3 regions of the Bradyrhizobium sp. NBAIM18 genome follow, and region 1 is predicted to be linked to each of the others. Evidence: predicted binding sites of a transcription regulator. Region 1 holds the regulator's gene; each other region holds the start of a gene.
The links. Region 1 encodes PhoB, which activates phosphate uptake and scavenging genes when phosphate is short. Its sites were predicted from a motif close to TGTCATNNANCTGTCAT; they were not measured.
Positions count from the first base shown of each region.

Region 2: the regulator PhoB is predicted to act here: its motif matches at 5,818-5,834, upstream of I6F17_RS15350 (DUF465 domain-containing protein).
Region 3: the regulator PhoB is predicted to act here: its motif matches at 1,540-1,556, upstream of I6F17_RS20305 (UDP-2,3-diacylglucosamine diphosphatase).

Region 1 covers NZ_JADYVO010000020.1:87,489-97,749, reverse strand. Annotated here, with positions in the region: gene I6F17_RS30645 (aspartate aminotransferase family protein) at 1-1,164, opposite strand, end outside; gene I6F17_RS30640 (GcrA family cell cycle regulator) at 1,624-2,136, shown strand; gene phoB (phosphate regulon transcriptional regulator PhoB) at 2,427-3,134, opposite strand; gene phoU (phosphate signaling complex protein PhoU) at 3,157-3,873, opposite strand; gene pstB (phosphate ABC transporter ATP-binding protein PstB) at 3,885-4,706, opposite strand; gene pstA (phosphate ABC transporter permease PstA) at 4,703-5,548, opposite strand; gene pstC (phosphate ABC transporter permease subunit PstC) at 5,553-6,542, opposite strand; gene pstS (phosphate ABC transporter substrate-binding protein PstS) at 6,676-7,689, opposite strand; gene I6F17_RS30605 (ATP-binding protein) at 7,839-9,131, opposite strand; gene I6F17_RS30600 (lysylphosphatidylglycerol synthase domain-containing protein) at 9,178-10,233, opposite strand.
Region 2 covers NZ_JADYVO010000006.1:47,840-58,100, reverse strand. Annotated here, with positions in the region: gene I6F17_RS15400 (hypothetical protein) at 1-227, shown strand, start outside; gene I6F17_RS15395 (tetratricopeptide repeat protein) at 254-904, opposite strand; gene rpsU (30S ribosomal protein S21) at 1,006-1,302, opposite strand; gene aqpZ (aquaporin Z) at 1,562-2,284, shown strand; gene I6F17_RS15380 (5-(carboxyamino)imidazole ribonucleotide synthase) at 2,331-3,437, opposite strand; gene purE (5-(carboxyamino)imidazole ribonucleotide mutase) at 3,434-3,922, opposite strand; gene I6F17_RS15370 (GGDEF domain-containing protein) at 4,065-4,772, shown strand; gene I6F17_RS15365 (hypothetical protein) at 4,774-5,025, opposite strand; gene I6F17_RS15360 (hypothetical protein) at 5,048-5,266, opposite strand; gene I6F17_RS15355 (DUF465 domain-containing protein) at 5,385-5,591, opposite strand; gene I6F17_RS15350 (DUF465 domain-containing protein) at 5,923-6,105, shown strand; gene I6F17_RS15345 (NAD(P)/FAD-dependent oxidoreductase) at 6,252-7,376, opposite strand; gene I6F17_RS15340 (EAL domain-containing protein) at 7,579-10,261, shown strand, end outside.
Region 3 covers NZ_JADYVO010000008.1:255,848-266,108, forward strand. Annotated here, with positions in the region: gene I6F17_RS20295 (PAS domain-containing sensor histidine kinase) at 1-263, opposite strand, end outside; gene thiD (bifunctional hydroxymethylpyrimidine kinase/phosphomethylpyrimidine kinase) at 585-1,385, shown strand; gene I6F17_RS20305 (UDP-2,3-diacylglucosamine diphosphatase) at 1,580-2,392, shown strand; gene I6F17_RS20310 (glycosyltransferase family 1 protein) at 2,406-3,449, shown strand; gene I6F17_RS20315 (threonine/serine dehydratase) at 3,513-4,496, shown strand; gene I6F17_RS20320 (caspase family protein) at 4,683-6,494, opposite strand; gene I6F17_RS20325 (RbsD/FucU domain-containing protein) at 6,660-7,103, shown strand; gene I6F17_RS20330 (hypothetical protein) at 7,198-7,593, shown strand; gene I6F17_RS20335 (hypothetical protein) at 7,887-9,308, opposite strand; gene I6F17_RS20340 (MFS transporter) at 9,384-10,261, shown strand, end outside.

The sequences.
Region 1 (10,261 bases):
GGCACGCTCGAGCCTGATGACGCTGTCCTCGATCTCCGCTTCGGTGACGATCAGGGGCGGCAGGAAGCGGACGACATTGTCGCCGGCCCCGACGGTGAGCAATTTCTCGGCGCGCAGCGCCGCAACCAGATCGGCGGAGGGCACCACGGCCTTGATGCCGATCAGGAGGCCCTCGCCGCGCACCTCGCTGACGACATCAGGGTGACGATCGATCACGGAGGCGAGCTTCTGCTTGAGCAGCAGCGACATCTTCTGCACGTGGTCGAAGAAGCCGGGCTTGAGCATGACATCGAGCACGGCGTTGGCAGCCGAGATCGCGAGCGGGTTGCCGCCGAAGGTCGAGCCGTGCGAGCCGGGCCCCATGCCGGCCGCCGCATCCGCGGTCGCCAGCACCGCGCCGATCGGAAAGCCGCCGCCGAGCGCCTTGGCGAGCGACATCACATCCGGTGTGACGCCGGTGCGCTTGTAGGCAAAGAGCTCGCCGGTGCGGCCCATGCCGGTCTGCACCTCGTCGAAGGCGAGCAACAGGCCGCGCTCGTTGCAGAGTTCGCGCAGCGCCCTCAGGAAGGCGTGAGGTGCAGAACGAACGCCACCCTCGCCCTGGATCGGCTCGATGAGAATGCCGGCGGTGTGCGGACCAATCGCCTTCTTCACGGCGTCGAGGTCGCCGTGCGGCACCTGATCGAAGCCGTCCATCGGCGGACCGAAGCCCTCGAGATATTTCGCAGAGCCGGTGGCGGCGAGCGTCGCCAGCGTGCGGCCATGGAAGGCACCCTCGAAGGTGATCATGCGGTAACGCTCCGGATGCCCCTTGGAGAAGTGATGGTGGCGCACCAGCTTGATCACGCCTTCCAGCGCCTCGGCGCCGGAATTGCAGAAGAACACGAAGTCCGCAAAGCTCTCATTGCAGAGGCGGCTTGCGAGCTTCTCGCCGTCAGGGCTCTGGAACAGGTTCGACATGTGCCAGAGCTTGGTCGCCTGCTCCTGCAATGCCTTGACCAGCGCGGGATGGACATGGCCGAGCGCATTCACCGCGACACCCGAGGTGAAATCGAGATAGCGATCGCCGTTGGTCGCGATCAGCCAGCAGCCTTCGCCGCGCTCGAAACCGAGGTCGGCCCTGGCGAAAACGGGGAGCAAATGCGGCGCTGCGCTGTTAGTCATGACGTCACTTGAATGTTGCGGACGGTGTGAGGCATGCATTGCGCGACGCACCATCGACCGGCCCCGGAAAACGAAACGTGCCGCCTTTTAAGGGCGGCACGTGGCACTATCTTATGCCTGGCAAGACGGGTGTCAATGCCGGCCGGAAAGCCTCGCGAAACGCTGATTCCGTAGTCTTGCGGTGCCGATTTTGCGGGTTTTTCACCACGGAACATGTGGAAGCGAGTCGGCGGACTCTTGCGCGGGAGTCACGCCATATTGTAGCGTTTGGACTGTCAGATACGACATCTCGTGCAGCAGTTCTGATCCCAGAAGTCCTCATGTACCGGCGTAAACGTTCGGGCGTCTTGAGCGCGCCCGGCGAGCCTTAAGGGATTCTGACGGCACGGGTTTTTCAAGGCTAAAGCATTCGCTGCGAAGGCCCCAGGATGGCAGGCGCGCAGCGAGGGAAAGGGTGCAATGACGGTTTTGACCTGGTCCGATGATCGCGTCGAGCAGCTGAAGAAGCTCTGGGAGGCCGGACTTTCGGCCAGCCAGATCGCGGCGGAGCTCGGCAATGTGACCCGCAATGCCGTGATCGGCAAGGTGCACCGGCTCGGCCTGTCCGGCCGCGCCAAGAGCCCTTCATCGGCAGCGCCGCGGCCGCGCAAGGCACGGCCCGCGCAGCATATGATGCGGGTGACCCGCCCCGTCGCGCGCGGCAACACCGCGTTGGCGCAGGCCTTCGAGGTCGAGTTGGAAGCTGAGCCGGTTACCTACGACAACGTGGTGCCGATGAGCCAGCGGCTGTCGCTGCTGGAATTGAACGAGGCGACCTGCCACTGGCCGGTCGGCGATCCCTCGAGCCCGGATTTCTTCTTCTGCGGCGGCAAGGCGCTCTCCGGCCTGCCCTATTGTGCCCAGCATTCGCGCGTGGCCTATCAGCCCGCAGCGGATCGCCGTCGCGCAGCACCGAAACCGGGCACGCGGTGAGCTTGCGGACTTAGTTGATCGCCAAGCTTGATCGAAGACTGCAGCCGTCACACGATGACGGCACCAATCACTCGGTGTCATCCCCGCCTAGTGCGCGATTGCGCACAGGGGGCGGGGATCCATAACCACAGGGCGCAATCGTTGCGCCAGATGGTCACTCCGAGTCTTCGTCAAACCACGTACTGTGGTTATCGCGACGAGCGCAAGCGCTCGCGCTGAGATCCCGGGCTCGCGCTGCGCGCGCCCCGGGATGACGGCCTAGATTTGTAGCCGCAGCTCGCTAAACCAGCTTACGTCTGCTCAGCCTTCGCGAAGCGATCGTCCAACGCGTAGCCGGCGCCGCGGACGGTGCGGATCGGGTCCTGCTCGCGGCCAAGATTGAGCAGCTTGCGCAGGCGGCCGATATGGACGTCGACGGTGCGCTCGTCGATGTAGATGTCGCGGCCCCAGACGCTGTCGAGCAGCTGCTCGCGCGAGAACACGCGGCCGGGATGCTCCAGGAAGAACTCCAGCAGGCGATATTCGGTCGGACCGAGATCGATCGGCCGGCCCGAGCGCGCCACGCGGCGCTTGTCGCGGTCGAGCTCGATATCGCCATAGGCGAGCACGGTGGCGAGGCGCTCGGGACTCGCACGCCTGAGCAGGCCCTTCACGCGCGCAAGCAGCTCCGGCACCGAGAACGGCTTGACGATATAATCATCCGCGCCGGTCGCGAGCCCGCGCACCCGTTCGCTCTCCTCGCCGCGCGCGGTGAGCATGATGATCGGCAGCTGCTTGGTCTCGGGGCGGGTCCGAAGCCGCCGGCACAGCTCGATGCCTGACAGGCCCGGCAGCATCCAGTCGAGCACGATCAGATCGGGAATGTGCTCCTTGAGGCGGGTGTCGGCATCATCGCCGCGCATCACCGTCTCGACGTCATAGCCGTCGCCTTCGAGGTTGTAGCGAAGAAGCTCGGTGAGAGCTTCCTCGTCCTCAACCACCATAATGCGTGCGCCCATGTGGTCGTAGCTCCTTAAGTCGTCAGGTGTTCGGCAGCGTCGTGGCGAAGGTCGTCATGTCGCCCTTCGGCCGCTTGTCGGTGATCGCCTGGCCCTCGATCATGTAGAACACGGTCTCGGCGATGTTGGTGGCGTGGTCGCCGATCCGCTCGATGTTCTTGGCACAGAACATCAGGTGGATGCAGAACGAGATGTTGCGCGGATCTTCCATCATGTAGGTGAGGAGCTCGCGGAACAGCGAGGTGCAGATGGCGTCGACTTCCTCGTCGCCCTTCCACACCGCCATCGCCGCCGGCAGGTCGTGCGCGGCATAGGCGTCCAGCACCGACTTGACCTGCTGCTGCACGAGGTCGGTCATGTGCTCCAGGCCGCGGAACAGCTTGAGCGGATGGAAATCCGTCTCCAGCGCCGCGACGCGCTTGCCCATGTTCTTGGCGAGATCGCCGATGCGCTCGAGATCGGTCGCAACGCGCATCGCGCCGACGATCTCGCGCAGGTCGACGGCCATCGGCTGGCGGCGGGCGATGGTGAGCACGGCGCGCTCCTCGATGCGCTTCTGCAGCGCGTCGAGTTCGACGTCGGTGGCGACGACGCGCTGGCCGAGCGCGACGTCGCGGCGGATCAGCGCGTCGACGGAATCGACGATCATGCGCTCGGCGATGCCGCCCATCTCGGCGACCAGGCGGGTGAGCTCCTGAAGGTCGCTGTCGAAAGCCTTTACGGTATGTTCAGAACCCATGTTCCGTCTCCTCAGCCGAACCGGCCGGTGATGTAATCCTGCGTGCGCCGATCGCTCGGCGACGTGAAGATCTTGCTGGTGTCGTCGAACTCGATCAACTCGCCGAGATACATGAAGGCGGTCTTGTCGGAAACGCGCGCCGCCTGCTGCATGTTGTGGGTGACGATCGCGATCGTGTAGTTCTCGGACAATTCCTGGATCAGCTCCTCGACCTTGGCGGTCGAGATCGGGTCGAGCGCCGAGCAGGGCTCGTCAAACAGGATCACCTCGGGCCGCACCGCGACGGTGCGGGCGATGCAGAGGCGCTGCTGCTGGCCGCCGGAGAGCGACAGGCCGGAGGCATTGAGCTTGTCCTTGACCTCGTTCCACAGCGCGCCACCGCGCAGCGCCTTCTCGACGCGGTCGTCCATCTCGGACTTGGAGATCTTCTCGTAGAGACGAATGCCGAAGGCGATGTTCTCGTAGATCGTCATCGGGAACGGCGTCGGCTTCTGGAACACCATGCCGACCCGGGCGCGGAGCAGGTTGAGGTCGAGCTTGGGGTCGAGGATGTTGGTATGGTCGAGCAACAGCTGACCGTCGGCGCGCTGGCCCGGATAGAGGTCGTACATCCGGTTGAAGATGCGCAGCAGGGTGGACTTGCCGCAGCCGGACGGGCCGATGAACGCCGTGACGCGGTTGGTGCCGAGCGCCAGGTTGATGTTCTTCAGCGCGTGGTGGTCGCCGTAGTAGAAGTTGAGATTGCGCGCCGTGACCTTGGCGGGCGCCTCGGGCAGGGGCTGCGAGCCGGGATGAACGGTCGGTGCGGTGACGGAAACAGACATTTCACTCATTTTGCAGTCCTCTCGGCGCCAAGGATGCGCGCGCCAATGTTAAGGGCAAGCACGGTCAGGGTGATCAACAGCGCGCCGCTCCAGGCGAGTTGCTTCCAATACTCGTAGGGGCTCTGCACGAAGTTGTTGATGGTGACAGGCAGGTTCGCCATCGTCTTGTTCAGGCCGAGGCTGAAGAACTGGTTCGACAGTGCCGTGAACAACAGCGGCGCGGTCTCGCCGGCGACGCGGGCGGTCGCCAGCAGCACGCCGGTGATGAGGCCGGAGCGCGCGGCACGATAGGCGATGCGCTTGATCACCAGCGAGCGCGGCAGGCCGAGCGCGCTGGCTGCCTCGCGCAGCGGGTTCGGCACAAGCAGCAGCATGTCTTCTGTGGTGCGCACCACGACCGGGATCACGATCACGGCGAGCGCCAGCGCGCCGGCGATGGCGGAGAAGCCCCGCATCGGCATCACCACCGCGCCGTAGATGAAGAGGCCGATGATGATCGAGGGTGCCGACAGGAGAATGTCGTTGATGAAGCGGATCACCGAGGTCAGCTTGTCGTTGCGGCCGTACTCGGCGAGATAGGTGCCGGCGAACAGGCCGAGCGGCGCGCCGATGCCGACGCCGATCACGGTCATGATCAACGAGCCGACGATGGCGTTGCGCAGGCCGCCCTCGGTCGATCCGGGCGGCGGCGTGTCAGCTGTGAAGACCTGGAGGTTGAGCCCGGCCAGGCCGTTGTAGAGCAGCGTGACCAGGATCAGCGCGAGCCAGGTGACGCCGAAGGCGGCGGCTGCGACGCAGAGACCGCGAATGACGATGTCCCAGCGGCGGCGGCGCGAATAGATCGGGTTCATGGCTTCACTTCCCGGCCTTGGTTTCGAGGCGCAGCAGCATCAAACGGGCGGCAGCGAGCACGAAGAACGTCAGCACGAACAGCAGGAGGCCGAGCAGGATCAGGCCGGACTGGTGCAGGCCGTCGCTCTCGGCAAATTCGGAGGCGATCGCCGCCGAAATCGTCGTGCCCGGCGCGAAGATCGACGAGGAGATCCGGAACGAGTTGCCGATGATGAAGGTCACCGCCATCGTCTCGCCGAGCGCCCGGCCCAGCGCCAGCATGACGCCTCCGATGATGCCGACGCGGGTGTAGGGGATCACCACGCTGCGGACGACCTCCCAGGTGGTGCAGCCGACGCCGTAGGCGGCTTCCTTCAGCACCGGCGGCACCGTCTTGAACACGTCGACCGAAATCGAGGTGATGAAGGGCAGCACCATGATGGCGAGGATCAGCGCGGCGTTGAACAGGCTGAGATAGGACGGGGGCCCTGCGAAGATCGCGCCCAGCACGGGGACGCCGTCGAACACCCTGATCATGAAAGGCTGGAAGGTGTTGGCCAGGAACGGGCCGAGCACGAAGAAGCCCCACATGCCGTAGATGATCGAGGGGATGCCGGCGAGCAGCTCAACCGCCATGCCGATCGGGCGGCGCAGCCATTGCGGGCAGAGCTCGGTGAGGAAGATCGCAATGCCGAGACCGACGGGAATGGCGATCAGCATCGCGATGAAGGAGGTGACGAGCGTGCCGTAGATCGGCCCGAGCGCGCCGAGCACCGGCGGATCGGCCGAGGGCGCCCAGCGCTGCGTCCACAGGAAGGAGATGCCGAACTCCTGGATCGCCGGGAAGGCGCCGACGATCAGCGAGATGATGATGCCGCCGAGAATCAGCAGCACCGAGATCGCGGACAACCGCGTGATCCAGTAGAAGGTGACGTCGCCGAGCTTGAACGCGCTCAAGGCCTTGGCGCGATCATATGGACCGGCAGCATCAATCACATTGCTCTCAACAGCCATCTCAGCCACGCCGATCCCCTATACCCGTTTTATGTACGCTTGTTGTTGGTGGCGCGCTCCGGATGCGGCAGGAGGCCGATCCGGAGCGGAGATCTTGCAGCGTCCCGGAACCGTGTCCGGGACAAATAGCGCCTTAGCTCTTGATCTCGGCAGCCCAGGTCTTCTCGATCTGCTGGACGACGCTGTCCGGCATCGGAATGTAGTCGAGCTCCTCGGCCATCTTGCCGCCGTTCTTGAAGGCCCAGCGGAAGAACTTGATCGCTTCCTGCGCGGCCGCCTTGTCGGTGGCGGACTTGTGCATCAGGATGAAGGTCGCCGCCGTGATCGGCCAGGACTTCTCGCCGGGCTGCTCGGTCAGGATGACGTAATAGCCGGGAGCCTTGGACCAATCGGCGTTGGAGGCGGCCGCCTGGAAGGCCTCGACGGTCGGCTGCACCGGCTTGCCGGCCTTGTTGACGAGACCGGCGTGGGTGAGCTTGTTCTGCTTGGCATAGGCGTATTCGACATAGCCGATCGAGTTCTTGGTCTGGCTGATGTTGCCCGACACACCCTCGTTGCCCTTGGCGCCGACGCCGACCGGCCACTCGACCGCGGTGCCCTCGCCGACCTTGCTCTTCCAGTCCGCGCTGGCCTTGGAGAGATAGTTGGTGAAGTTGAAGGTGGTGCCCGAGCCGTCCGAACGACGGACCACGGTGATGGCCGCCGACGGCAGCTTCGCGCTGGGATTGAGCTTCTTGATCGCGGCATCGTCCCACTTGGTGATCTTGCCGAGATAGATGTTGGCCAGGGTCTCGCCGTCGAACACCAGCTCGCCCGGCTTCACGCCCTCGATGTTGACGACGGGGACTATGGCACCCATCACCATCGGCCACTGGACGAGGCCGTCCTTCTCGAGCTGCTCGGCCTTGAGCGGCGCGTCGGTGGCACCGAAGGTCACGGTCTTGGCCTGGATCTGCTTGATGCCGCCACCCGAGCCGATCGACTGGTAGTTCAGACCGTTGCCGGTCTCCTTTTTGTAGGCGTCAGCCCACTTCGAATAGATCGGGAACGGGAACGTCGCGCCGGCACCGGTGATGTCGGCCGCAAAGGCTACCGTCGTCGATGCGGCGACCAAGCCGGCAGCGACCATGGTTTTGAGGAAATTCATGCTGGTCTCCATACAGGGGAGCGAAGCGCCATCCGCGCCCGATCGCGCTCCCCGCGCCGCCGCTTTAGGGGCGGCCGGCTGTGCTTTTACGAAGGTTTCGTGACAGTTGGATGACGACACCAAGCAATTGAAATTGCTTGCGTTTTCGATCAAGCCGGAGCCTTGCCCTGGGGAAAACAGGCAGTGAACGTGGCGCCCTGCCTGGGCACGCTTTCGATCAAAAGGCGGCCGCGATGACGGTTAAGAATATGTTTCACCAGCGATAACCCGAGCCCGGTGCCGCCTTGCGAGCGGCTGTCGCCGACGTCGACCCGGTAGAAGCGCTCGGTCAGCCGCGGCAGGTGCTCCGGCGCGATGCCCGGGCCGAAATCGCGGACCATGACCCGGATTTCCTGAGTTCCGTCAGCGGCGGCGCTCGAGGTCAGCGACACGATGACGCGCCCGCCGGAGGCGCCGTATTTGAGCGCGTTCTCGATCAGGTTCTCGAACAGGCGGAGCAGCTCCTCGCGATCCCCTGCGATCATCACCGGCGGCTCCGGCAAGTGGATTTCCACCTCGACCTGACGCTCGCGCGCCAGCGGCTCGAGCCCATCGGCGACCTGACGGATGATCGGGACGAGATCGACCAGGGTGTCGGGCCGGACATGGGCCGACAGCTCGACCCGCGACAGCGACAAGAGATCGTCGATCAGGCGCGCCATGCGCGTGGCCTGGTTGTGCATGATGCCGAGAAAGCGCTCGCGCGCCTTGGGATCGTCCTTGGCCTGGCCCTGGAGCGTATCGATGAAGCCCGACAGCGCCGCCAGCGGCGTGCGCAGCTCGTGGCTGGCATTGGCGACGAAGTCGGCGCGCATCTCCTCGACCCGGCGCAGCGGCGTCTGGTCGTGGAAGGTCATCAGCATGCATTTGTCGGCGCCGCCGAAGCTGGTCGGCACCGGTACCGGCGTGATGATCAGCTCCATCCAGCGATCAACCGGAACATGATCGAGATAGGTCGCGCGCCGCGGCTCGGTGGTCGCGATGGCCTCGCGCAGCGCGGTGATGATCTCCGGCGAGCGCAGCGCGAACTGGGCGAGCTCGTTCTTGCGCAGCGCCGGCGCGAGCTGGGCGGCGACGGCGTTGAGGTGGATGACGCGGCCGGCCCGGTCGAGCAGCACCGCCGGATCCGGCATGCCGGCGACCACTGCGGCCACCGCCGCGCTCTCGACCGGGTTGATGCGTCGGACGTCGTCGCGGGAGGTGGCGGGATCGTGCAGCCGCCACGGGATCAAGGCAGCCGCAGCGATGCAGAGGAACACGATTGCAGCGTGCAGCGCCGACAATTCGCCGAGCGAGACCACGACGGACAGCGCCAGCGCCGCGGCGATCAGGATGATGGTCGAGTGCCGCAGCCGATCGGACCAGGGCTGGGCGGAGGGAGAAGAGGGGGCGTCGATCGCCATCGGGGCGGACTTCTCCTGGGGACTGTCCTTAAGGACCTGACACCGGTCAGGCGCCGCTGTCTCTGCGCTCTCTCACATAGGCGGCTTCAGGCGCCGGGCCGGGGTCCAGCTTGAGCGCCGCCTGTTGCAAGCGCTTCGATCGGGCGCCGATTATAACCTCTCGAAACGTCAGCAAGATTACAGATAAGACGAACGGAGACAGATAATAGAGGACGCGGAACAGGAGCATGCCGCCCAGCAGCTCCTCGCGGTCCATCTGCCAGAGCCCGACCAGCATGGCGGCATCGAACACCCCCAAGCCTCCGGGTGAATGGCTGGCGAAGCCGAGCAGGGTCGCCGAGACGAAGATCACCGCGACCATCACGAAGCCGAGATTGGGCTCGTCGGGGACCAGCACATACATCGCCAGCGCGCAGAAACCGAGATCGACGATGCCGATCGCGATCTGGAGCAGCGTCAGCGGGCCGCCCGGCAGCACCACCGTCCAAGGGCCGCGGCCGACCACCCGCGGCTGGCTCCAGACCCAGATCACGTAACCGATCAGCGCCACGATGATCATCAGCGCCAGTGTCCGGTTCAGCCATACCGGCAGCTGGTCGATCGAGGCTGCCGCCTCCGGATGGTAGGCGATGCCGAGGCCGAGCACCGCGGCATTGCCCAGCCAGAAGGTCAGGCCGGCGAGAAAGCAGATTTTTGCGACGTCGATCGCGTTGAGCCCATAGGCCGAATAGATGCGGTAGCGCACCGCCCCGCCGGTGAAGACGGAGGCGCCGACATTGTGGCCGATCGAATAACTGGTGAAGGCCGCGAGCGCGTTGATGCGATAGGGCACATGGGCATGCCCGATCGCGCGCGTGGCGAAGAGGTCGTAGAAGGTCAGCGTGAAATAGCCCGCAGTGACGAATAGCGCCGCCATCGCAATCTGGCTCGGCTCAGTGCTCTTGATCGCTTCGAGGACCTCGTTGAAATCGATGCCGCGCAGCATGTGGTAGAGCACGTAGCAAGCGATGCCGATGACCGCGATGCTGATCACGACTCCAAGCTTATGCAGGACTTGCTTCTGGCGCAGAAACGTCGTCGCCCTGCGTATGGCTTCCAGCATCTAGACCTCGAACAACGCTTCAGCGGCC
Region 2 (10,261 bases), on a different contig from region 1:
GGGGCTCCAATCCGCCCTACACGGCCTCGATCGGCAACGATGATCCGAATCGGGTGACGCCGCCGGCCGACATTCCCGTGCCGGTCATCGCACCGCCGCTCGACCTGCGTGCCGATGCGGGCGCCGCCCTGCCGCGGCCGAAGAAGACCAATGTCGCCGACGAGATGCTGTCGGGCATGAAGTCGATGTTCAACGCCGTTCTGCCCAAGAGCGCCACGCCCGACTAGAACTCCGCTCAGCCTGCGCCAAAGCGTCAGCCGCCGACGCGGGCGAGACCGCTGCGGGCGGGTTCGTCGCGTGGACGAAGCGCAACCGCCTTGGTGTAGGACGCCACCGCTTTGGCTTTGTCGCCCAGGCGCTCATAGACCTGACCGCGCGCGGTCCAGACCTGGGCATTGTTCGGATCGGCCTCGGAGGCTTCGTCGAGATCGGCTGCGGCCTCCTTGACCTTGCCGAGCGCGAGATAGCTGTTGGCGCGGCCCAGCAGCGGCTCGGCCTTTTGCGGGTTGAGTCCGCTGGCGGCGCTGAAATCGGCGATCGCGAAGTCGTGCTGGTTGTTGCCCTGGTAGATCAGGGCGCGGCCATAGAGCGCCTGCGCATTGTAGGGATCGAGGCCGATCGCGCGATTGAACTCGTCGAGCGCTGCCGCGGCCTCGCCTGACTTCGCCAGGGACTGAGCCTTCGCGGTATGGGCCTGGGCTTCGGTGACGTTGCCGGCGCTCACCGCGCTCTCGGCCGGCGCGGCGGCCTTGGGGGCCTCCTGCGGCTTGTCCTTCTCCGGCATCAGCGATCCCAGATCGAACGAGCAGCCGCCCAGCACGATCCCCGTCAGGGCCGCCGCGAGCGGCGGCTGCCAGATCCGGCGCCGTCGCGGAAGGCCGCGCTGGGAGAAAGGGGAGGTCATCTACGGTTGGCTCGCGCTAGAGCTTGATCCGACAAGTCCTCAAAGCAATAACGCGGGCCTGGGGCCCGCGTCATCGAAAACTAGAGTCTTGCTGAATCGGCTCAGCGCGGTCCGCGCGGACCTGCGCCGGGGCCGCCACGACCGCCGCGATCACCGCCCGGGCCGGCGCCGAACACCGGCTTCGGCTTCATCGGCAGCAGGCCTTCGCGCTGCAGCTTCTTGCGGGCCAGCTTGCGCGCGCGGCGCACGGCTTCGGCCTTTTCGCGGGCCTTCTTCTCGGAGGGCTTCTCGTAATGACCGCGGAGCTTCATCTCGCGGAAAATTCCCTCGCGCTGCATCTTCTTCTTCAGCGCCTTGAGGGCTTGATCAACATTGTTATCGCGAACGAGAACCTGCACGCGGCATCCTCTTCAGGTGGATCGGATTTGAATTCTGGTAAGTCAAAGGGGATGGCGAAACGCGCAAGCCCTTAACCTTGAGCGCGCGGATGTATCAGACAAAACCGCAGATGTCCACCGGCCAAACGGGTTTTCGGGCCAAGTTCGGCCATTAAATGCGGCGAAAATACCTCCATGCGGCCCCGATTTGGGCGATTTGGCGCCGAGGACGGGGCCGCGCCGGAGCTTGTTCCGGAATCTTTGCAATGAGGGGACCACAATGGACATCAAAAAATACGCTGCCGAAGCCATCGGCACCTTCTGGCTCACATTCGCGGGCTGCGGAAGCGCGGTGATCGCCGCCGGCTTCCCGCAGGTCGGGATCGGGCTGGTCGGCGTGTCCCTGGCCTTTGGATTGAGCGTCGTCACCATGGCCTACGCGATCGGCCATATCTCCGGCTGCCATCTCAACCCGGCCGTCACGGTCGGTCTTGCCGCCGGTGGCCGTTTTCCGGCGGGGCAGGTTCTGCCTTACATCGTCGCTCAGGTGGCGGGCGCGATCATTGCCGCCTGGCTGCTCTATGTCATTGCGAGCGGAGCGCCCGGCTTCGACGTCGGCAAGGGCTTTGCCTCCAACGGCTATGGCGCGCATTCGCCCGGCCAGTACAGCATGATCGTGTGCTTCCTCACCGAGGTGGTGATGACCATGATGTTCCTGTTCATCATCATGGGGGCGACCCATGGGCGCGCGCCGGCGGGATTCGCACCGTTGGCGATCGGGCTCGCGTTGGTGATGATCCACCTCGTCAGCATTCCCGTCACCAACACCTCGGTGAACCCGGCGCGCAGCACCGGCCCGGCGTTGTTCGTCGGCGGCTGGGCGCTGTCGCAGCTGTGGCTGTTCTGGGTCGCGCCGCTGATCGGCGGCGCGCTCGGCGGGGTGATCTATCGCTGGCTCAGCGAGGAGCCCACCGGCATCGTTGCGGGTGTGAAGACGGCGTAAGTAATCACAATCACCCGGCGGGATTGCAGCTCTTGCTGCGATCCCGTCACTTGTCCCGCGGCGGCCTGACTTCGGTCACGTGGCCCATCTTGCGCCCGGGGCGCGGCGCGCCCTTGCCGTAGATGTGCACGGTCGCGCCCGGCACGCTCAGCCACTTTTCGTAATCGTTGATCTCGTCGCCGATCAAATTGGTCATAGTGACGACCTCGCCGTGGCGCACCGGCTTGCCGAGCGGCCAGCCGGCGATGGCACGGATGTGCTGCTCGAACTGCGAGACGGAGGCGCCGTCGAGCGTCCAGTGCCCGGAATTGTGCACGCGTGGCGCGATCTCGTTGACCAGCACCTTCGGTCCGGTGCCGCCCGCCAGCACGAACATCTCGACCGCGAGCACGCCGACATAGTCGAGCGCGCTTGCGATTTTGCTCGCGATGCTGCGCGCCTCCTCGGCGAGCGCGTCAGGGATCGGCGCGGGCGCACGCGATATCTTCAGGATGTGGTCGCGGTGCTCGTTCTCGGTGACGTCGAAGCACTCGACCTCGCCCGTGGCCGCGCGCGCGGCGATCACGGAGATCTCGCGCTCGTAGGGCACGAAGGCCTCCAGGATCGCCGATTTGGTGGCGAGGCTGGTCCACACCTTCGCGATGTCGTCGCCCTCGCGGATGATGGCCTGGCCCTTGCCGTCATAACCGAAGCGGCGGGTTTTCAACACCGCTGGAAGGCCGATCCTGGCGATCGCCTCGCGCAGCGAGGAGACCGAGGTGACGTCGGCGTAGCCGGCAGTGCCGATCCCGAGCTTCGTCACGAAATCCTTCTCGGCGAGCCGGTCCTGCGTCGTCTCGAGGATCTTGCGGTTGGGCAGCACCGGGCGGCGCGCGTCCAATACCAGCGCGGCTGCCGCCGGCACGTTCTCGAATTCGTAGGTGATGACGTCGACATCATGGGCGAACAATTCGAGCGCCTCGACGTCGGCATATTCGGCGCAGGTCGCGTTCAGCACGACGTCGAAGGCCGGTGAATCCGGATCGGGCGAGAACACCTGGCAACGCAGGCCGAGTCGCGCCGCGGCCATGGCAAGCATCCGGCCCAATTGTCCGCCGCCGAGGATTCCGATGGTGTCACCGGGCTTCAGCTTCACGTGCCTGGTGTCCGTCACGCCTTGTCCTCCGGCCGCTCGGCGACCGCCTCGGTCTGGGCCTTGCGCCAGGCGGCGAGGCGATCCGATAGGGCCGGGTCGGACAATGCCAGCACGGCGGCTGCCAGCAGCGCGGCATTGATCGCGCCGGCCTTGCCGATGGCGAGGGTGCCGACCGGAATGCCCGCGGGCATCTGGACGATCGAATAGAGCGAATCGACGCCCTTGAGCGTCTTGGATTCGACGGGAACGCCAAACACCGGGAGTTCCGTCAGCGCCGCCGCCATGCCCGGCAGATGGGCCGCGCCACCGGCGCCGGCGATGATAATCTTGTAACCTGCGGCCTTGGCACCCTTGGCGAATGCGAACAGCCGGTCGGGCGTGCGGTGGGCCGAGACGATGCGGCTGTCGGCAGCAATGCCGAGCGCGTCAAGCGTGTCGGCGGCGTGCCGCATCGTGTCCCAGTCCGACTGGCTTCCCATGATGATGGCGATCGGCGCGGTCATGACGTCAATTGTGCCCAGAAAAACAGAGAGATAGGCCAGATTAATGATTCCGGCCGGCGGCTCGCAAGGCGGTGGCAAGGAGAAGGGAATCCACTATCCTGTCTTGGTGAATCCCCGCAAGCCTTCATTGAGCAGGATGCCCATGAAGAAACCGAAAAGGGCGAGCCCTGCGAAGGCCAGCAAGGGCCGGAACATCAGCCCCGCCCGCTCCAAAGCCGCTTCGAGCCGCGCGGCCAAACCGGCCTTGCGCAGAGCGCCGGCTGCCGATGACGGCAAGGCGATCATCCGCGGCCTCAGGAGCAAGCTCAGGGCGGCCCTGCTGCGGATCTCGGAGCTCGAGGCGGCCGCCGATACCGATTTCCTGCTCGGGATTCCCAACCGGCGCGGTTTCGAGCGCGAGCTCGCGCGCGCCATCGCCTATATGAAGCGCTACCGCGCCAGCGGGGCGCTGATCGTGCTCGACGTCGATCGGTTGAAGCCGATCAACGATTCCTTCGGTCATGCCGCCGGCGATGAGGTGCTCAGGGAGATCGTCGCCGCGCTGACGCGACAGGTCCGCGCCTCCGACGTGGTCGGCCGGCTCGGGGGCGACGAGTTCGCGCTGCTGCTCTGGAATCTCAGCGAGACCGATGCCAAGGCGAAGGCCGCGGCCTTGGAGCAGGCGATCGACGAATTGTCATTCGTTTTTCGCGGCCAGCACGTGACCGCGGGCGCCTCGGCCGGCGTCGCGCTGCTCGGTCCGCAATCCGCTGCAGGCCGCGCCCTGGAGGAGGCGGATGCCGCGATGTATGTGCGCAAGGCGAGCCGCCGGCACGAGCCGCGGATCAGGCTGGTCGGCGGCGAGCGCTAGTCTACAGGGTGGCAAGATCTTCCGGCACGTTGCCGAACTTGCGCAGCAGCGTCGCGTCGCCGAATTCGCCCGTCATGGGATCGCCGCTGCGGCTGAACGCGATTGCGCCGATATGGCCGGCGCCGCGCGCCAGCATCTCGGCGCGTCGCAGCGCCGCCGTCGAGGACTGACACTCCTCTGCCGCGCCTGCGACGGGTGATCCGTCGTCATCGATCAAGAAGGGCATTGCAACGTAATAGGTCACATCCGACATGGCGTTGCTCCAATGTTGAAGATTATGCGGCGCTGCTCTTGCTCCGCATCTTGCTGCGCGAGATCTCCGGAATGCAGCCGGCGGAAATCGCCGCCTGCAATTCCTCCAGCTCGGCTTCCAGATATTCGTTGGCCATGATCAGCGCTTTGATGGTGCTGCGCAGATTGCCGTCGCACATCGCGATCGCCTGATCGCAGGCCTGTTCGTAATGGCTGTTGTCGAAAAGGGCGGTTGCCGACATCTGCGTTGTCCTTGAGCGTTCTTTGAGGTGTTGGGGCGCCCGCGAATGTTCCTATTTTGTTCTTATTGAGTCAAGTGGATTCGGAAGCGGCGGGGCGCCGCGCAAGACCGCCGCACGCTCAGGCGATGATGTCGGGGGTGATCTGGTCTTCGATGAACGCGATGCGGTCGCGCAACAACAGCTTGCGCTTCTTCAGCCGCTGTAACCGCAACAGGTCGGGGGCGGGCGATTGATGCAACGCATCGATCGCCGCATCGAGATCTCGGTGTTCCTGCTGCAACCGGGTGAGCTCGGCTTCGAGCTCACGCTCATCTTCATTGGTCATGTCTGCGGTGGCCGAAAACCGATAGGCGTGAGATCTGGGCTGTGGATGCCCTGTGGAAATTATCGTCCTTGCGCCGCGTGATCGCAAGCGATCTGCGATCCCCCGTCACCGATCTCCCGCAACATATTTCTGCAAGGAGCTGCGGCGGTGCGCCGGCGTATTGATATCATGGATTTTTCCGGCGTGGTTCCCTTAGTCACGCTTCGTTACATATGAACTTTCAAAAATGACGCTGCGACGACGGATACCCATCGACAGGACGAATCGGTGATGTAGACTTGGGTCGTCCGGATCGAATCCTAAAGGTTCAACCCTACCGAGGAGGTTTCGAATGACAATTCAGGCACATCTCGTTGAATTGGAACGGAAGCACAAACTTCTCGAAAACGAATTGCACGAAGCTCTCGTGCACCTTTCAACAGACGACCTGCAAATTGTTGAGTTGAAGCGCCGGAAGTTGATGGTCAAGGACCAGATCGAGCGTCTGAAGCAATCTGGCGACACGCTCCACTAGTAACCCCCGTGACAGTGTAGAGTTGATCACATCCTTCACGCAGGGATGAGAGCATCCGTGCTCATCCCTGCTGCAAGGTGTGCACCGTGCAACACGGTTGTGCGGCGCTCACTCTTGCTTGGACCCGGGGTTCTCGACGCGCACACTCATCCGCTTCTCGAAACGCTCTCGATGTCTGCGAGCTCGGCGACGTGATCGGCGATCGCGAGCGAGGACGTCAGTCCCGGCGATTCGATGCCGAACAGATTGATCAGGCCTGCAACGCCGTGATCGCGCGGGCCCTGCATCAAGAAATCCTGTGTGGCCACGGCCGGCGGCACGATCTTCGGGCGGATGCCCGAATAGCTCGGCATCAGCGCGCCGTCAGGCAGCGTCGGCCAGTATTTGCGGATCGCGGGATAGAAGCGCTCGGCGCGTGACGGATCGACCTCGTAGTCGATCGTCTCGATCCATTCGACGTCAGGCCCGAAGCGCGCCTGTCCTGCCATGTCCAGCGTCAGGTGCACGCCCAGGCCGCCGGGCTCGGGCACCGGATAGATCAGGCGCGAGAACGGCGCCCTGGCGTTGCAGCTGAAGTAGTTTCCCTTGGCGAGATAGGCCGGCGGAATCCGGTCCAGCGGCATGCCGTCGATGCTGCGCGCCACATGTGTTGCCGACAGCCCCGCGGCGTTGACGAGGAGGCTGCATTGCAGCGTCATCGGTGCCTCGCCGCCGGCATCGATCTCGATGAGGCCGGCCGCCGCCTTGGCACGGATCAGCGGGGTGTGAAACGCGAAAGCTGCGCCGGCGTCCTCGGCTTCGCCGCGCAGTGAGAGCATGTAGGCGTGGCTGTCGATGATGCCCGTCGACGGTGACAGCAGCGCGGCGTCGCAGGCGAGTGCCGGCTCCAGCGCGCGTGCGGCCTCGCCCGAGAGCAGCTGCATGTCGAGCACGCCGTTGGCCTCGGCATGCGCCTTGATCGATTGCAGCTTCTCGGTCTCCTTCGGGCTGGTCGCGACGATCAGCTTGCCGCAATTTTTGTGCGGGATGCCGCGCTCGGCGCAGTAGCGGTACAGCGCGTGCTTGCCTGCCACGCACATGCGCGCCATCCAGCTCCCGGCCCGGTAGTAGATGCCGGCATGGATCACCTCGCTGTTGCGCGAGGAGGTGACGGTGCCGATCGCCTCGGCTTCCTCGAGCACGATCACCTCGCGCCCGGCCTGGGCGAGCTTCCGGGCCACCGCGAGCCCGACCACGCCGGCTCCGATGACGACGCAATCGACCCTATCCATGGTTGTGCAGGATACCAGTTGGAAGCAGCGGTGGCGCATGGTCCGGATGCGGCGGCGCAGGCGGGGCTTCCGTTAAGAAGTCGTTTATCATGTCAGGGCAATTGCCGTATTTCACGTCACATTATTCTGTTGTGCCCACAGGCGTTTACCCGATCCAAACCCGCGAGGCCAGACAATCCGACGTTGAAATCGCGGGTGGCTGATGGCTGAGAAGAACTGGCACGTGGGCAGCACGCTTTCGATTGCTGTGCACGCCCTCCTATGCCTGGCCGTTACGGGCGCGCCTGCGCGCGCCTTTGCGGCATCGGACAGCCTTGCCGTTCCGGGCGAACTCACCAGGCTTGATCCCGGCGTGATCTGGGAAGCCCTCATCGCGGGCATCGTGGTCTGCTCGTTCCTTGCCGCGATCGGGCTGTGGATCCATTCCTCGCTGCGCCGGTCCAGGCGTTTGCAGCTGCGTCGCAACGCCTTCATCTCCTCCGCCATGAACAACCTCAACCAGGGCGTGGTGATGACGGATGCGCAGCGCCGCGTCATCTTCTGCAATGACCGCTATCTCGAGATCTATGGCCTGACGCGATCCGACCTCCGGCCCAACATGACCGGCCACGACATCCTGAGGCTGCGCCGCGAGCGCGGAGTGCTCGGCGTCACCGATGACGAATTCTACCAGAAGGCATCGAGCGCCAATGGCCTGACCACGGAACTGCCGGACGGACGGGCCATCCTGGTGAAATATTTCGTGTTGCCGAAGGGCGGCTCGGTGGCGACCCACCTCGACGTCACCGAGCAGCGCAACCTGTCGCGGCAGCTCGCCTCCACCAAGCAGTTCCTGGAATCGGTGCTCGATCATGTGCCGGCCTGCGTGGCGGCCAAGAACATCGAGGACGGCTGCTACATTTTCGCCAACAGCGCCTATGAGAAGTTCTGGGGATTGTCGCGGGACTTTGCCGTCGGCAGGAATGCACGGGAGCTGTTTGCATCGGCCTCGGCGGCCAGCATCGAGGCGGCCGACCAGGCGGCGCTCAATTCACCGGATGGCCAGTACCGCAATGAGTTCGAGGTGGATCGTGCCGGTGCGCGGCGCATGGTTGCCTCGATCCGGATCGTGGTCCGCAACGAGAGCAACAAGCCCGAATTTCTGCTCATCGTGTTCGAGGACATCACCGACCGCCGCTCGCTGTCGCAGGAGCTGGAGAGCACCAAGAAGTTCCTCGAACTCGTGGTCGACAACATCCCGGTTGCGCTGATCGTGGAGCAGGTCAAGGACGGCCGCTATCTGCTCGCCAACCGCAGCGCGGAGACGATCCTCAACCGCAGGCGCGAGGAAGCCACCGGCCTGACCGCGTCCGACATCTTCAACGCCAAGGAAGCCAAGCTGATCGTCGCGCGCGACGAGGCCGCGATCAAGAAGCGCGGGATGATCACCGAGGAGCACCCGATCTCCACCAAGGGCGGCCTGCGGCTGTTCCTGACCCGCCGCGCCACCGTGGTCAATGATGCCGGCGAGCCGCAATATCTGATCAAGACCCACGAGGACGTCACCGACCGCCGGCAGACCGAGTCGCGCATGGCGCACATGGCCTATCACGACGGCCTCACCGATCTGCCGAATCGCGCCGCCTTCCTGCAGGCTCTGACCCAGATGATCGAGGCTTGCGAGGGCACCGGCGAGGAGTTCGCCGTGCTCTGCGTCGACCTCGACGGCCTCAAGGAGGTCAACGACGTCTTCGGCCATGCGCTCGGCGACAAGCTCCTGATCGAGGTCGCCCATCGGCTCCAGGATTCCGCACGCGGCGGCGTGGTCGCGCGCCTGTCCGGGGACGAGTTCGGCCTGATCATCGACGGCAAGCAGCCCGAGGCCGGCCTCGCGCTGGCGCAGCAGATCGGCGAAGCCGTCGCGAAGGATTTTCAGATCGACGGCCGGCCGGTCCGCGCCGGCATCACCACGGGCATGTCGGTCTTTCCCCACAATGGCACCGATGGCGCCTCGCTGCTCGCCAATGCCGGCGCGGCGCTGTTCCGCGCCAAGCAGAAGTCGCGCGGCACGATCAGCCTCTACCAGCCCGAGATGGACCAGCAGATCCGCGACCGCCGCGTGCTGCACCAGGACCTCTCCATGGCGGTCAAGAACGGCGAGCTCTCGCTCGCCTTCCAGCCGCAGGGGGCCGCGGGCCACAGCGTCGCCGAGAGCGAGATCATCGGCTTCGAGGCGCTGGCGCGCTGGCAGCATCCCGTGCGCGGCCAGGTTTCGCCGGCCGAATTCATTCCCATCGCCGAGGAGAGCGGCCTCATCGTCGAGATGGGCGAGTGGATCCTGCGCGAGGCCTGCCGCGAGGCGGCGTCCTGGCCGAAGCCGCTGCAGGTCGCGGTCAATCTGTCGCCGGCGCAGTTCATGCACGGCGACGTGGTCGGCCTCGTCCATTCGATCCTGATCGAGACGGGCCTTGCACCCGGCCGGCTCGAGCTCGAGATCACCGAAGGTGTTCTGATCGAGGATTTCGATCGCGGCCTTGCGCTGCTGCGCCGCCTGAAGGCGCTCGGCGTGCGCATCTCCATGGACGATTTCGGCAGCGGCTATTCTTCGCTGAGCTATCTCCAGGCGTTCCCGTTCGACAAGATCAAGATCGACCGCGCCTTCATCATCAATCTCGGCCGCAACCCGCAATCGGCGGCGATCGTGCGCGCCGTCATCGACCTCGGCCACGGCCTCGAAATGTCGATCATCGCCGAGGGCGTCGAGACGCTCGACCAGCTCGCCTTCCTCGCCAAGGAAGGCTGTGACGGGGTGCAGGGCTATCTGCTCGGCAAGCCGTTGCCGATCGGCAAATATGCCGGGTTCGTCGGCCGCGCCGAAGCCATGGAGCTTGCGCTGAAGACCGGTT
Region 3 (10,261 bases), on a different contig from region 1:
ACCCAGAGCGTATAGATCGACAGCACGTGGGTCAGGCCGCACGCCATGATGAAGATCGCGAACGCCCAGTAGACCCAGCCGAACTTGAGGTCGCGCCGCTTGGTGACGAGGATGGCGAGGGCGAACGGGATCGAGAAATAGGCGGCGGCAATGCTGGCGTCGGAAACGACGTGAAGCCAGATCAGCTCAGGCTCCCACAACAGGCAGATGCCGTGCGGCGACAGCATGGACGAGTCGAGGAGACGTTCGAAGAAGGCCCACATTCGTTCCACCCCAAGGAGTCTTGTTCAGGTGGCTTGCGGGGCCGGCGGCCCGCAACATGGGGGCGCTGGACGGTTCCACCACCTGACGTCTCGCGTAACCGGCGAAGCACGCTAAGGTACGCGACTATAGCAAGGGTCCGGCGCGGTTGCATTTTCAAGTCCGCACCATTGCGGGTCTTGGTCCGCGCGGTGTCCGACTGATTCGCAAGGTGCGCAATCGGTTCGCGAATCACGCTTGGCGGCGGCCCGGCGCGCTTGCTGACGTTCCACGGTCGCGCTACGAGAGGCCATGGCGGCCTCCTCAAGCACATGTCTCCCGCGATGACGACCCCGGTCGCACTCACCATCGCCGGTTCCGATTCGAGCGGCGGCGCCGGCATCCAGGCGGACCTGAAGACGTTTGCCGCGCTCGGCGTCTACGGCGCCTCCGTGATCACGGCGCTGACGGCGCAGAACACGCGCGGCGTGACCGGCATTCACGCGGTGCCGGCCGGGTTTGTCACCGAGCAGATCGACGCGGTGTTCTCCGACCTCGACATCGGTGCGGTGAAGATCGGCATGGTGGCCCAGGCCGCCAGCATCGATGCCATCGCGGCCGCGCTGTCGCGCTGGGCGCCGCGGCATGTCGTGCTCGATCCCGTCATGGTGGCGACCTCCGGCGACCGCCTGCTCGCCGCTGAAGCCGTCGACGCCCTGCGCACCAGGCTGATGCCGCTGGCTGCCGTGATCACGCCGAACCTCCCGGAGGCTGCGGCCCTGCTCGATGCGCCGGTGGCGGCGAGCGAGGCCGAGATCGAAAGCCAGGGTCGACGCCTGCTGGCGCTGGGCTGCCGCGCCGTCCTGATCAAGGGCGGGCACGGCGAGGGCGCCGAGAGCACCGACTATCTCGTCACTGCCGAGACCGCGATCGCGCTCGCCGCGCCGCGTGTGGCCACCCGCAACACCCATGGCACCGGCTGCTCGCTGTCCTCCGCCATCGCGGCAGGGCTGGCCAGGGGCGAGGACCTCGAGGCCGCCGTGCGCAACGCCAAGGCCTGGATCAGCGCCGCGATCGCCGCCGCCGACCGCTTCAGCGTCGGCCACGGCCACGGGCCGATCCATCATTTCCACAAGTTCTACTGAGGCGGGCTTGCTTCGCCTCTCCCGCAAGCCAAGCGGGGAGGGAGCGCACCTACCCTGCGGCGCCATGTCGCCTGATTGTCGCATGCGACTGATATTCGCGGGGAGGGCGAGGCAAGGCGTGATTCGTATTTGAAGGTGCCTCAAGGGTTCAATCGGTCATCCCCCTGTCACGGGACATTGTTACAGGCTGGCGCATGGGAAGTTACGATGTGAGTGACGAGAGCCCGGAGCGGCGCTTTCGCACGTTGTTCATCTCCGACGTCCATCTCGGGGCCCGCGGTTCACAAGCCGATCTTCTGCTCGACTTCCTGCGCTACCACGATGCCGATACGATCTATCTCGTCGGCGACATCGTCGACGGCTGGGCGCTGAAATCGAGCTGGCACTGGCCGCAATCGCATAACGACCTCGTCCAGAAGCTTTTGCGCAAGGCGCGCAAGGGCGCCAAGGTCATCTACATTCCCGGCAATCACGACGAGTTCCTGCGCAACTATTACGGTACGCATTTCGGCGGCATCGACGTGGTCGAGAACACGGTTCACACCGGCGCCGACGGCAAGCGCTATCTCGTCATTCACGGCGACATCTTCGATCTCGTGGTGCAGAACGCGCGCTGGCTCGCCCATCTCGGCGACAAGGCCTACGACTTCGCGATCCAGATGAACCGCCTGGTCAACTTCTTCCGCCGCCTGTTCGGCGTGCCCTATTGGTCGCTGTCGCAATGGGCCAAGCAGAAGGTCAAGAACGCCGTCAACTATATCGGTGCGTTCGAGCAGGCGCTCGCCGCCGAGGCGCGGCGTCACCAGGCCGACGGCGTGATCTGCGGCCACATCCACTACGCCGTGATCCGCGACGAGGCCGGCATCCGCTACATGAATTGCGGCGACTGGGTGGAGAGCTGCACCGCCCTGGTCGAGCATGACGACGGTCACTTCGAGATCATCACCTGGGCGGATCAGTTGCGGAAGCCGGAGCAGGTGCCACAGGTCGCAGCCAGAGCTGCATAACAAGGACCACTTGATGCGCATCCTGGTCGCGACCGACGCCTGGCACCCGCAAGTCAACGGTGTGGTTCGGACGCTGACCAAGCTCTCTGACGCTGCAAAAGCGCTCGGCGTCGAGTTCACGTTCCTGACGCCGCAATCGTTCCGCACCTTCGCGATGCCGAGCTATCGCGACGTGCGCCTCGCTATGCCGCGCCCGGCCCGGATCGCAAGGCTGATCGAGGAGGCGCGTCCCGACAGCATCCACATCGCGACCGAAGGGCCGATCGGCCTGATGGTCCGCCGCTATTGCCGCCAGCGCAAGCTGCCGTTCACGACCAGCTTCCATACCCGCTTTCCCGAATATGTCCGCGCCCGCGTGCCAGTGCCGGGCTCGCTGATCTGGCGGGCGCTGCGGCGCTTCCACAGCGCCAGCCGCGCCGTGATGGCGGCGACGCCGGCGCTCGCGCGCGAACTGACCGAGCGCGGCTTCGACAATGTCGTGCTGTGGCCGCGCGGCGTGGACACCAATTTGTTCCACCCGCGCGTCATCGATCTCTGCCTGCCGGCACCCGTGTTCCTGTCGGTCGGCCGCGTCGCAGTCGAGAAGAATCTCGAGGCGTTCCTCGACCTCGACCTACCCGGCACCAAGGTGGTCGTCGACGACGGCCCGGCGCGCGCCTCGCTGGAAGAGGCCTATCCCGATGCGATCTTCCTCGGCGAGAAGCACGGCGACGAACTGGCGGATATCTACGCGGCCGCCGACGTGTTCGTGTTCCCGAGCAAGACCGACACCTTCGGCCTGGTCCTGCTGGAGGCGCTCGCGAGCGGCCTGCCGGTCGCGGCCTTCCCCGTGAAGGGTCCCCGCGACGTCATCGGCGATGCGCCGGTCGGCGCGCTCGATCACGATCTGCGCGATGCCTGCTTCGCCGCGCTCGATATCTCCCGGCAGGACTGCGTCGCGTTCGCCGCCAATTACACCTGGGAGGCCTCTGCAACGGTCTTTATTGACAGCATTTTGGCGGTCGGGGCGGTGCTGCCCGGTCGGACCGCCGCGGAACAGCCGCGTTTCGTGGCTTAAGGCAAGAAATCCTCTCGCGGAGGTGTCTTGCCCGGGCCTGATCGGCCGCGATAACATTCCGCCATGACCCAACAGGCCCTTCCGGTCGGCCCTGCCGACATCGATGCCGCAGCGCGCGTGATCGCGCCTTACGCCATCCGCACCCCGCTGTTGTCCTTCCCGGTGCTCAACGAGCGCGTCGGTGCGAAAGTGTTCCTGAAGCCGGAGATGCTTCAGCGCACCGGCTCGTTCAAGTTCCGCGGCGCCTTCAACAAGGTGTTCTCGATCCCGCAGGACAAGCGCGCCGGCGGCGTCGTTGCGTTCTCCTCCGGCAACCACGCCCAGGGCGTGGCGGCGGCGGCAAAGATCCTGGACATGCAGGCCACCATCGTGATGCCAGCGGATGCGCCGCTGTCGAAGCGCGAGCGCACCAAATCCTACGGCGCCGAGGTCGTGCTGTACGACCGCGACAAGGACGACCGCGAGGCGATCTCGCGCGGCATTGCCGAGAAGCGCGGCGCGACGCTGGTCAAACCCTACGACGATCCCTTCGTGATCGCAGGGCAGGGCACCGCCGGCCGTGAGATTGCCGAGGACATGGCAACGCTGGGCCTCAGCCCCGACATCGTGGTGGCGCCGGCCTCCGGCGGCGGCTTGATCGCGGGTGTCGCCACGGCGGTCAAGGCGCGCTATCCGCAAGCCGCGATCGTGGTCGCCGAGCCCGAGGCCTTCGACGATCACGGCATTTCACTCAGCGCAGGCCATCGCGAGCCGCATCCGCCGGCCGGCCGCACCATCTGCGATGCGCTGATGGCCCTGATGCCGGGCGAGATGACGTTTGCGATCAACAGCAAGCTCTTGGCGCGCGGCGTCACGGCGTCGGACAAGGAAGTCGGCGCGGCGGTCGCCTTTGCCTATCGCGAGCTGAAGCTGGTGGTGGAGCCCGGCGGCGCGGTGGGGCTTGCTGCGCTACTCGCGGGCCGCCTCGATGTCGCCGGCAAGAACGTCGTCATCGTGCTGTCAGGCGGCAATGTCGATGCGGATCTGTTCGCGGAGCTGGTGGCCTGATCGTCATTCCGGGGCTCGCGCAGCGAGAGCTATGATGCGCAATTGCGCATCTGAGAATCCATAACCACGATCGGGAGTATGGATTCCGGGCCTGCGCCTCCGGCGCATCCCGGAATGACCAAGAACAGACATGAAGAAGGGGCAGAGCGTTTCCGCTCTGCCCCTCTGTCGTCTCGCTCGCCGCAATCAGTGCGTGAAGCCGCCGCGACGGTTGCCGCCATTGTTCATGCTCGGCGCTTGGTTCATCGACTGCCGGAAGTTGTTGTTGCTGCTGACCATGCGGCTCGGCATCGTGTTGATCTGCGGGCGGGTGTTCTGCACGTTGTTCTGCACCTGCCCCTTATTCAACGGGTTATTGTTGAGCTTGACGATGCCGGTGTTGCCGTTGTTGAGCCGGATCGGGCGGTTCGGAGTCTGCACGTTGACCGGCTTCGACTCGATGTTCGGGCCACCCTTGCCGACATTCACCGGCATGGTCACGATCTTGCCCGGCTTGACGGTGCCGCCATTCGGCATGGTGCTGGTCGCAGGCAGGGTCACGATCTTGCCGATGCCGACCTTGCCGTTGACCGTGTTGGTCGGCGCAGGCAGCGTGACGATCTTGCTCGGGGTCTGCGGCGGCGTGCCGTTCTGCGGGTTCGGCTGGTTGTTGCCCGCAGGCAGGGTGACGATCTGTCCGCCATTGCCGAGCTTGCCGACGACATTGCCGTCGAGCGGCTTCTGCACGACCGGCAGATTGCCGTTCACCTGCGCGCCATTGCCCTGCTGCATCAGCGGCATGTATTTGGGCTGGCCGAGATTGCCGATCTTGATCGTCGGAGCAATGGTCTGCGGCGCCAGGAACTTGGTCGCCTGCATCAGGGGGATCTGCTTCGGCTGCACCTGCAGCTTCAGCGCGACCTGCGCATAGGGGCTGTTGCCGTAGCTGTCATAGAAGCTCTTGTAGGCGAGCGGCGAGTTGGCGAGCACCGCCTTGTGCCAGGCCTGCGAGATCAGGATGTTGTTGAGCAGCCAGCGGATGTGGTCGCACAGCGGGTCGTGCGGGTACATCCGGATGAACTCCTGATAGTACTCCGGACGGCCCTCGGACACGACGTAGTCATAGGCCTGGCGGGTGGAGCGGCTCGGCAAATTGGAGGCCATCTGCACGACCGGCGCTTTCACCGGCGCGCGGTTGGCGGCAACGGCGGTGTCACCGAAGAAGGTGAAGTCGCTCGTCAATGACGAGCTCTCCCAAGGAATCTGCGCGCCGCTGGTGGTCTGGTTGACCTGCAGGCGCACGCGCTTGAACAGCTGCTCGATCGGCACGTTGGGCTCTCGCGCGACGGTCAGGAACGCCTGTGTGTACGGGCTGTGGCCATTGGTGCCGTCGAGCGCCTCGGCACCTGGCGCGGTCGAGTAGCCGACGATCGAGCCGTTCGGCGCATCGACGATTGCCAAGCCTCGGCCGGCGTCGTTGATTTCAGGGAAAGGGTTGTTGCGGCAGGCATCGAGGATGACGATGCGCATGCGGCTCGGGATCGTCTCCAGCGTCGACATCACGTCGACGAGGCGCAGCGAATTGTTGACCAGCTCGGTCGGGCTGGAAACCTTGGCGTCGACCGGAACGAGATAGTTCTCGCCGGCGAGCTGCACGCCGTGACCGGCGTAATAGACCATCGCCACCGTGTTCGGACCGCGCGAGGCGACCTTGGCGGAGAAGTCCTGGACGACGCGGAGCATGTCGTTCTGGGTCAAGTCGGTCGCTGCGACCACTTCGAACCCGGCGGAGTTCAGGAACTGCGCCATCGACTGGGCGTCATCGTCGGGGTTCGCAAGCTGCGGCGCATTCTGGTAGTTCGCATTGCCGATCACCAGCGCCACCCGCTGCTCCGGGCCTTGCAGCGCGGTGGGGGCAGGCTGGACCGGGGCAACTTGCGCGAAAACGGGTCCGCAGGCGAAGCCGAACAGGCTTCCCAACAGGCTCGCCGTCATGAAAAAGGGCTTTAGGCGGAACATGGCGTGCTCCTTTGGCACTCATCTCGATGCGAGATTGGTTGCGCGCCAGCTTGGCCGCGTTCGAGCCTTGCGGTCCGTGATCCCTGTCACCATGCTGGCCTCCGTGATCTGAATCACGCTCGGAACCTGTTATGGTTAGTGATCGATTGGGAGGACGTCCGCCACATGCTGAAATCGATCGATCCGATTCTCACCCCCGATTTGCTCTGGCTGCTCGCCGCGATGGGCCATGGCGACGACCTCGTGTTCGTCGATGCCAATCACCCCGCCACCCGGATCGCGCAGGGCACCTCGTCGCAGCGCCTGATCCAATTGCCGGGCATGACGATGGAGGTCGCCATACGAGCCATCATGTCGGTCTATCCGCTCGACGATTTCGATCCCGATCCCGTGCGTGTGATGATGCCGGTCGACGATCCCGACCGCGTGCCCGAGGTGCAGCGCGCCGTGCTCGCGGAGATCGCACGTGCGGCTGGCCGGCCGGTCACGCCCGGCAAGCTCGCGCGTCCCGATTTCTATCGCGCGGCAGCGGCCGGCTTTGGCGTCGTGCAGGCCGGTGACAGCAGGGGCTATGGCTGCTTCCTGATCAGGAAGGGCGTGATCGGCTAGTAGGGCTGCGTCGATAGACGCAACGTGAGATCAAAGCGGCCGTTTCATCGTCTGCGATGCTCCCGCGCGACCATCTGCCAGCACTCGAATTTGAATGGCGTTCGAGCAGGCGAGCGTCTATCGTCAATTCATGTCTCGCCTTCTGTGTCTCTTCGTTGCTGTCGTCCTGTCGCTGCTGCCTGCCGTCGCACCCGCCGAGCCCGTGCAAAAGCGCCCCAAGCCGGTTTGGAAGGGCTACGGCTTTCTGCCTGGCTATCGGCAGCCGCTCAGCAACAGCATCCCGCTGTACAAGCAGAAAGACGCCATGCGCCGCCTGTCGCGCGCCGACCGGCGCCATTGGTACATCGACCCGGTCCCACAATATTATCGCTGGGACGGCGAGTGGCACTATTTCGGTCGCCCCGGATTCAACGGCGGCCGCTACAACGGCGGCAGCTATGGCCCGTGCTGGACGCGCACGCCGATCGGTCCGATCTGGAATTGCGGGTGAGGCGCTGACGTCGCCTACGCGTCATTGCGAGCCAACGGATCCGCGCATAGCACGGCCCGATGACAGGCTCTGCGAAGCAATCCAGAATCCCTCCGCGGAGAGAGCCTGGATTGCTTCACTGCGCTGGTAATGACGGTGGAGAGAGCTCGCATCAAATCCGACTCTCGTGCCCCGGACGCAGCGCAGCGCTTCTTAGCGGTGCGCTGCTGAGCCGGGGCCCATGTTATAGAGCTGGGTCCCGGATCTGCGCTTCGCTTGCCCGGGACACGACAGCTGGGTACGCGGCTTTATCCTCACGAAAAGAACGCGATCTTCTCGGCCTGGGTCATGCGGCGGATCGGGGCGAGCGGGTCGTTGGCCGGTGCGCGGGTTTTTTGCAGGATGCCGCTGGCGAGGATGGTGGCGCCGAGCGAGGCGTCGGACATGGACGCGGGCAGCGGCGAGGGCATCGGCAGCGTCGCGGTCGGGGCTGCGGCCATTGATGCGGTGGCCGCCATGGCCGGTGCCTGCTGCTCCATCACTTCGGCGGCGGCTTCCGCGATGGCGTCGGTGAGGCGCGCGAGCGAGTCCAGCGCGATCGGCGCGTCCGCGGGCTCTTCGGCGATGGCTGCGAGGACAGGCTCAGCTGCGACCGGCTCCGGTTGTTCGGTGGCAATGGGCGCCACGACATCCGAGAGCGCCGGCTCCGGCGTCGCGGCTGCCATCTCCACCGGCTCGATGATCTCGTCGAAGTCGGGATCGGGCGCGGCCATCTCCATCGCGATGGCCTCGAGGATGGCTTCGTCCTCGGCCTCGGCTGCGGCGTCGAGCGCGAACTCCTCGCGTGCTTCCGTCAAGGCCTCCGGCTGAGCGGCCGGCTCTTCAAACACGACGGGTTCGAGCTCGGCATCATCAGGCGCGAGGTTTTCGAGTGCCGCGCTTTCGGCAGGGATCTGGTTTTCGGCTGCGATCCCCTGTGCGGCAGCCGCGTCCATGGCCTGCTCGGCCATGGCGGAGGTTTCAGCGACGGCCGCTGCTTCGACGGCCGCATCGAGTTCCGGAGTTGCCGCGATCTCTTCGCGCGTCTCCGTAAAAGCCACGGATGCATCGCCCGCCATCGCCGCCGTCTCGACGGGCGAGGCTTCTGCGACTGATGACGGCGCCTCCTGCGCCGGAGCAGGCGCGGCCTGCGGCGTTGCGTCGCCGTCGAGCTGCTCGACTCGATCCTTCAGCAGATCGAACGCAGCCTTGAGATCGATCCGGGGATCGAGGGTCGAGATCTGCCCGCAGGCGGCCTCGATCGAGGCCAGCTGCGAATCAATGAGGTCGCAGATTCGCCCGTCGGCGCCGATCTCGCGCCAGCGCCAGGAGATCTCCTTGATGATGCGGACCCCGCGCGGGATCGGCGCGAGACTCGCCTCGATCGCGCCGGGATCGAACGCGGCGAGCGCGATCGTCTCGGCCTCGCGGATGGCGCGGCGGATCTCGACCAGCGCCTCGGGCAAGCGGTCCTCGACCACCGGTTGCCGCTGTGCCGCAAGGGTTTCCTCGATTTTGGCGACCGCATCCAGCACCATGCTTGTGTCGGCATTGCGGTTGCGCTTGGCATACTCGCCGAGGAACCAGCGGCCGCGCGCGGTCTCCATGAAGGCTTCGCGGATCGCTTCGTAATCCTGCTCGTTCGGCGCGGCCGCGCGGGCAGACATGGGCGAGAGGGCGAATGCTTCGTTGGCCATGACAATCTCGTCGCGCAAATCAGTGCGCGTTACTGTAACGATCACCACGATATCGACCGAATCGCAATTGGTTTGATGCAGTCCGAATCACAAATCCCCATCGCGGCAGCGACGAAGCGGCGATTCGCCTTGAGCCTCGCCGTGTTCTATTCGGCCTTCTTTGCGGTTCTGGGCACGCATGTGCCGTTCTTCCCGGTCTGGCTGAAGGCGATCGGCATCGACGCTGTCTGGATCGGCGTCATCACCGCGCTGCCGGCGATCACGCGCTTCACCACGCTGCCGCAAGTGACCGCCTTTGCCGAAAAGCGACAGGCCATTCGCGCCGCCATCATGGTGTCGGCGCTGGCCACTGCGATCGGATTTACGATGGTCGGCCTGCAGCAGCAGCCGCTGGCGCTGTTCCTGATCTATGCGCTGACCTGCATGGTGTGGACGCCGACGATGCCGCTGACCGATGCCTATGCGTTGCGCGGTGTCGCCCGCTACGGGCTCGATTACGGACCCCTGCGGCTGTGGGGGTCGGCGGCGTTTGCCGCCGGCTCGCTCGCCTGCGGCTATCTCGTCGACGTCATCGCTCCGCGCGACCTGATCTGGGTCATCGTCGCCTGGGCCGTCGTCGCGGTTCTCGCCAGCCTGCTGCTGCAGCCGCTCGACGATCTCAGGCACAGGACGCCGGAGCGGCATGCCGGCAAGCCGCTGCTGCGCGATGCAGCCTTCTGGGCCGTAATCGCGTCGGCGGCGCTGATCCAGAGCAGTCACATCGCCTTCTACACCTTCTCGGCCATCAACTGGCAGCTCCAAGGCATCAGCGGGCTGACCATCGCGGTGCTGTGGACGCTGGGCATCATGGCAGAGATCGTCGTGTTCGCGCTGTCGCCGCGCTTCTCGCTGCAGCCGTCCACGCTGATAGCCATCGGCGGCGTGATCGCCGTGCTGCGCTGGATCGTCACCGC